DNA from 3 places in the Herbaspirillum sp. GCM10030257 genome. Region 1 is predicted to be linked to each of the others. Evidence: predicted binding sites of a transcription regulator. Region 1 holds the regulator's gene; each other region holds the start of a gene.
What was found. Region 1 encodes sigma-54, which starts transcription at its own class of promoters, with help from an activator protein. Its sites were predicted from a motif close to TGGCANGNAANCTGCTTT; they were not measured.
Positions count from the first base shown of each region.

Region 2: the regulator sigma-54 is predicted to act here: its motif matches at 879-896, upstream of ACFQUU_RS15955 (ethanolamine ammonia-lyase subunit EutB).
Region 3: the regulator sigma-54 is predicted to act here: its motif matches at 1,158-1,175, upstream of pedF (cytochrome c-550 PedF).

Region 1 covers NZ_JBHTDH010000006.1:236,518-238,787, forward strand. The annotation lists gene ACFQUU_RS11930 (RNA polymerase factor sigma-54) at 71-1,552, opposite strand; gene lptB (LPS export ABC transporter ATP-binding protein) at 1,570-2,270, opposite strand, start outside.
Region 2 covers NZ_JBHTDH010000009.1:171,760-174,029, reverse strand. The annotation lists gene ACFQUU_RS15960 (DctP family TRAP transporter solute-binding subunit) at 1-678, opposite strand, end outside; gene ACFQUU_RS15955 (ethanolamine ammonia-lyase subunit EutB) at 952-2,270, shown strand, end outside.
Region 3 covers NZ_JBHTDH010000018.1:76,068-78,337, reverse strand. The annotation lists gene ACFQUU_RS21835 (hypothetical protein) at 1-35, opposite strand, end outside; gene ACFQUU_RS21830 (hypothetical protein) at 35-793, opposite strand; gene pedF (cytochrome c-550 PedF) at 1,217-1,705, shown strand; gene ACFQUU_RS21820 (substrate-binding periplasmic protein) at 1,884-2,270, shown strand, end outside.

The DNA.
Region 1 (2,270 bases):
CGCAAACGTGCCCCGAAAAGCGTAGGTGGGTGGGCTACGCTGGAACACAGCAACATCACTACAACAAAAACTACAGGGATTTGCGCAGATTGACTGGAGGGATTTTCAGGGCTTCGCGATATTTTGCGACCGTACGTCGTGCTACAACCATGCCCTGTTCCCCCAACATATCTGCAATTTTGCTGTCAGAAAATGGATTCTTGGGGTCTTCTGCTCCTATCAATTGTTTGATGAGGGCGCGGATCGCGGTCGAAGAAGCTTCTCCCCCTGCTTCTGTCGCGACATGGCTACCGAAGAAGTACTTCAACTCAAACATGCCGTGGGGGGTCAGCATGTACTTTTGAGTTGTTACCCGAGAGATAGTGCTCTCGTGTAAACCTAGTGTATCAGCTATTTCACGCAAGACAAGGGGGCGCATGGCGACCGCACCATGCGAGAAAAAGTTCCGCTGGCGGTCAACAATTGCCTGTGCAACACGCAGGATGGTATCGAAGCGCTGCCGCATATTCTTGATCAGCCACTTGGCTTCCTGCAGTTGTGACGAAAGTGATCCCTCACCCTTGTTCTGCTTGAGGATGTTGGCATACAAGGCGTTGACGCGCAGCCGGGGCATCACATCGTGGTTGAGCATGACTTGCCAGCCGTTTTTTGTTTTTTTCACGATCACGTCGGGGACGACATAATCGGAGGCATCCGACGCGTACAGTGCACCGGGATGCGGATTGCATTGCTTGATCACGTACTGCGCTTCGCGCAAGTCTTCGTCGTCGCAATCGAGCGCCTTCTTCAGTTTGTTGAAGTCTCGCTGAGCAAACAAGGGCAGGTAGTTTTCGACGATTTCCAGTGCGCGGCGACGTGTCACCATCGGTACCTTGGGAAAACGGCGGATCTGGATCGACAGGCATTCCGATGCATTGCGCGCACCGACGCCGGCCGGCTCGAAACTCTGCAGCATCTTGAGCGCCACATTGAGGTCATCGAGATCGATCTCGAGTTCCGCCGGCAGCCGAGCATGGATTTCTTCCAGTGACTCGTCGAGATAGCCATTGTCGTTGAGGGCATCGATGATCAGCTCGACCAGGGCACGATCACGCGGTTCGCGCACGGTCAGGCGCATCTGCTCCAGCAGGTGTTCGCGCAGGGTGGTCTCGTGGGCTTCCAGCTGCGGTCGGGCGTCGTCATCTTCCGGAGCCTTGGAAGTGCGTGCAACGTCGTCGAAGCTCCAGTCGTTGTCCGACGCATTGGAATTTTCGCCTGATTCCCCGCCTTCAAAGCTGCCTTCTGGTTCATCACGACTGGGCGTCGAAGCATCAGCCGCGGGCGCTTCGGAACTGCTGGCCGATGGCGGCGCACTGATGGCGCCATCGGCCAGCAGCCGTACCGAATGGTCGAGCGGATCGTCAACACGCTCCAGCATCGGATTGTCGGAAAGGATTTGTTCCAGCTCCTGATGCAGCTCGAGCGTCGACAGCTGCAACAAGCGGATCGATTGTTGCAGCTGCGGTGTCAGCGCGAGATGTTGCGATACGCGAAGTTGGAGAGTCTGTTTCATGCCTGTCTGTTTCTTCCCTACATCCGGAAGTGTTCGCCGAGATACACGCGGCGCACGGATTCGTTGGCAATAATGTCGTCTGGACGTCCGCTTGCGAGGACCGAGCCTTGATTAATAATATAAGCCCGATCGCAAATGCCCAGCGTTTCCCGTACGTTGTGGTCGGTGATCAGCACACCGATGCCACGTTCCTTCAAAAAGCGCACAATGCGCTGAATTTCAATCACCGCGATCGGATCGACGCCGGCGAACGGTTCATCCAGCAGCACGAAGCGCGGATTGGTTGCCAGCGCCCGTGCAATCTCGACGCGTCGCCGCTCGCCACCCGACAGCGACAAAGCCTGGTTTTCGCGCAGTCGTTCGATCTGCAGGTCCGACAACAGTCTGCCGAGGCGCTTGTCGATCTCGGCCTTCGGCAAGGGTTTGTCGTCGACCCGCTGCAATTCCAGCACGGCGCGGATATTGTCTTCTACCGTCAGCTTGCGAAATACCGATGCCTCCTGCGGCAGGTAGGACAAGCCCAGCGTCGCGCGCCGGTGAATCGGCATGCGCGAGATGGCGACGCCGTCCAGGTCGATCTCGCCTGCATCCGACGGCACCAGTCCCACGATCATGTAAAACGAAGTGGTCTTGCCGGCACCGTTCGGCCCCAGCAGGCCGACCACTTCGCCGCTTTCCACCTGCAGCGATACATCATGCACCACCTGACGGGTGCCAT
Region 2 (2,270 bases), on a different contig from region 1:
ATTTTCCTGGCCGTCCACCGCGCCGGATGCCAGCGCCGGTTGCGCATCGGCCCAGCTCATCTGCGTCGGGTTCGCGCCGAGCGCGGTAAACGTATCGTTGAACAGCGGCGAGCCGACGACACGGAACTTCATGCCTTTCATGTCAGCTGGTGTACGGATGTCGCGCTTGGAATTACTGATTTCGCGGTAACCGTTCTCGCCCCAGGCAAGCGGCACCACGCCGTTCTTTTCAATGACCTTGAAAATATCGGCGCCGACTTCTCCCTGTGTCAGTGCGTCCAGCGCCTTGTAATCAGGCAGCAGGAAAGGGAGCGAGAACAGGTTGAGTTCCTTGACCTGCGGTGACCAGTTGATCGACGAGCCAACCGCGAGGTCAATGACGCCCTGGCGAATGGCCGTGAATTCACGTGTCTGGTCGCCGGCAACCAGTGAAGTGCCCGGGTACATCTTGATGTTGATGCGGCCTTGAGTCTTTTCCTTCACAAGCTCCGCCCAGCGTTCGCCACCCTTGCCCCATGGGAAAGCGGTGCCAAGAACGGTCGACAGACGGTATTCAGGCTGGTATTTCTGCTGTGCGACGGCGGGAAGGCTGAGTGCGAGTGCGGCGCCGATGGCGAGCGCGAGGAATGATCTACGCAAGATGTCTCCTTTTAAGGTGAAGGCAGGCAGCCGGATCATCGCTGATGGCTGCTCAAGTCGTTAAATTCAGGTGCAAGCACTTTACCGCAAATTACTCAAGATTGTCAGAAGCACTTGCATTTTGGAAAGATGCCATGGCGGTTGGTTGTATGTAAGACATCCAGCGTGCCAAGCTTGCCTGACAGGCCGGCAAGCTTGCGGCCTCCGTGATATCGCCGCGTGACAGGGTGTCATCCGATAGGCATGATTACTGCTGCAGGTTTGCTTTGCCCAATACCGAATTCGACGCTGCAGCCGAGATGGAGATGCCAGATGGGATACCGTACCAGCGCAGGAAGTAAGACGTATGTCTTCCCCGACCTTGCAACCTTGATGGCAAGGGCCAGTCCGGCCCGCTCGGGCGATTATCTCGCCGGGGTAGCCGCACTCAGTGCCGAAGAACGCATGGCCGCCAAGATGGCACTGGCCGATGTTCCCTTGCGCGCCTTTTTGAACGATGCGCTGATCCCTTATGAATGGGATGAAGTCACTCGGCTCATTCTCGACACGCACCAGGCCGAAGCCTTCGTACCGATTGCTCATCTCACCGTAGGGGATTTTCGCGACTGGCTATTGTTGGATACCACGGATAGCGACACGCTGACCGCCTGCGCGCGCGGTATCACGCCGGAAATGGCGGCAGCCGTCAGCAAGCTGATGCGCAACCAGGACCTTATCCTCGTGGCAAGAAAGTGCCGCGTCGTGACTCGCTTCCGGAACACGCTCGGTCTGCCCGGGCATCTTGCCGTGCGCCTGCAGCCGAATCATCCGACCGATGACCTGCGCGGCATTGCCGCCAGCATGCTGGATGGCCTGTTGTATGGCGCAGGTGATGCGGTCGTCGGCATCAATCCCGCCAGCGATTCGCTGGATACGATGATGGGCTTGTGGCGCATGATGGATGATCTGCGCTGTCGCTTCGACATACCGATGCAAACTTGTGTGCTGACCCATGTCACCACCCAGATCAAGGCGATCGAACGCGGCGCGCCAGTTGACCTGGTGTTTCAATCGGTGGCGGGCACGGAGAAAGCCAATGCAGGCTTCGGTGTCAATCTGTCGCTGCTGCGGGAAGCCCGCGATGCCGCGCGTGGGCTACAGCGAGGGACCGTGGGCGACAACCTGATGTATCTGGAAACCGGGCAGGGCAGCGCGCTGTCCGCCAACGCACACCATGGCATCGACCAGCAAACCTGCGAGGCACGCGCATATGCTGTTGCACGTGAGCTCGATCCGCTGCTGACCAACACCGTGGTTGGCTTTATCGGCCCGGAATATCTGTTCGATGGCAAGCAGATCATCCGCGCGGGCCTGGAAGACCATTTCTGCGGCAAGCTGCTCGGTGTGCCGATGGGCTGCGATATCTGCTATACCAATCATGCGGAAGCCGACCAGGACGACATGGACACCTTGCTGACTCTGCTTGGGGCGGCAGGCGTCAATTTCATCATGGGTGTACCGGGTGCCGACGACATCATGCTCAATTACCAGAGCACTTCCTTTCATGATGCCCTGTATCTGCGCAGTGTTCTCGGGCTGAAGCGAGCGCCTGAGTTTGAGCAGTGGCTGGAACGGATGCAGTTGACCGATAC
Region 3 (2,270 bases), on a different contig from region 1:
ACTTCAGGCTCTCGCCGCTTGCGTCCGATTGCCATCACTGCTCCGCATGGGAAAGAGTGCGGGCTTCATTCCTGCTGTTAGCATAGGCCAGCGTTTCGGCCAGCAGCCGGTCTGCGTAGCGGTCTATTTGTACCAGTTGCAAGCCAAGCAGGATATTGGCCACCAGGCCTACAGCGGTGGTGAGCAGTGCGATGCCAAGCCCTCCTGTAAGACTACGAAGCAAGGTCTGTGACTGGGCGGCGTCAAAGCTGTCGATGCGCGCGATTTGCAAGGCGAGAATGCTAAAGCCGATTACCTTCCCAAGCAGCCCCAGCTTGATCTGTACGCCGTTAATCCACCATGCGGATTCGCTCGGACCATGTAGACATTCAGCCAGCACGTCTACCTGATGCTGCGGCTGTCCCAGTTGCCCAGCCGGGCCAGTGGCCTGTCCATTTAGGCGCATCGACAGAAACGCATGCACGGCACCTGCGTTCAAGGTTTGTATGCCGGCACAGTGCCGCCAGGATGCAAGGTCCTCCGCTTCTGCGCACAGAAGATAGGCGCGGCAGCCGCACCATAGCGTGCACCCGACAAAGATTGCAATGATGATTAGCGTGATGCCAGTGGGATCGGCGCTCGCCAGCGTAGCCCATACCTTGTATTGCCACAGAAGATAGGCGGCAAACAGCAGCAGGCCAGCAAACGACAGCCAGTGGTGAAACAGGTTGTAAGCTGACTCCCGCGCAATCGGCGCGCATGCCTTCCGGGAAGGATGCAGAAGGTGCCACAAGGGGGCACGCGGAAAGGTCATGATGTCTCCTCATGTATGGCGAACGCAGTGTCGCATGATGACGCTGGAACGGTCGAGTGTTTTCCTGATGCTGCGCAATTTCCATGCCATTCTGTTGAAGTGCCGTTTGAGCCAATGCGCATAAAGACTTTAATGCCTATAGAGGCGCCGCAGCGGCGATGTGTCAATCAGCTGTTTCAGTTAGCAACAGCCTGCTCCATATTGGATCAATCTGCATGGAGTCGGTATGGATGCCATTTCAACACTGTATGTATGCGGCTTTTCTCACCCTGCGTGCTTCATTGCTGCCGTCTTTCTATAACCATCCGAGGGACTATCAAGCGTCAATTGCATTTGCATACACGGTCCTGGTCTGTATCATCAGTGGCACGCTACTTGCCTTGACGAAGCTACCTAATTCTTAATTAACGCTGAGGAGGCATTATGAATACACATCGATCCCGGTCCGCGTTTGCGGCGATCTCAACCGTAGCACTAGCGATGGCAACGCTTCTTCATTCGCCTGTCAGCCATGCTCATGGCGACGTGACGCCGCAGGCCGTCGACACCAAGTCGCTGCCGCAGCTTGGTGAGCAATGGCGCGAAGAGAATCCATACCGAGGTAACAAGGATGCGATCCGCATCGGCAGCTCGGCTTACAACCAGAACTGTGCACGCTGCCACGGCATCGAAGGAGTGTCCGGTGGTATCGCACCCGACCTGCGCAAGATGGACCGTGACTGCATGAACGTAAAGATCGAAGCGAAGAAACAGGCTTGCTTCAAGGAGGTCGAGCAGTATTACATGACCTCCGTCCGGCGTGGCAAGGTACGCAACGGTGCAGTTTATATGCCGCCGTTCGAGGGCACTCTGAGTCAGGAAGCCATGTGGACAATCAAGGCTTATCTCGATACGCGTCGCGAAACGAAGTAGGCGGTAAGTACCGTTCTATGCAAGGACAATGCGGCGGTCACGGCCGTCGTATGGAAGCCTTAATTGGCAGCGCAGATACAACGGTAGCAATACAAGTATCACAAATGTAGTAGGAGTTCGAGCCCTTCAACGGATCCGTACGGAACGACAGACAAAATTAACAATCAAGGAGACCATCATGACAACGATCACATGGCGCAAACTGGCCGTGCTCGGCACCCTGTTTTGCGGACTTAACGCAACCATGCACGCGGCGCAAGCTGATCTTGACAAAGTAAGACAGGCTGGAGTGCTTAAGGTCGCAGTTTATAAGGGCATGCAGCCGTTTTCCGACAAGGACAGCGGTATCGACGTCGAGATCGCCAATGCTCTCGCTGCTAAACTTGGCGTGCGCGTCAGTCTACTGCCTTTCGAGGCAGGCGAGAATCTCAATGACGACCTGCGTAACATGGTGTGGAAGGGGCATTACCTCGGTTACGGCCCTGCCGACGTAATGATGCATGTGCCCGTTGATAATCGGCTAATGGCCGAAAACAAGAACGTGTCAATCTTCGCGCCTTACTAC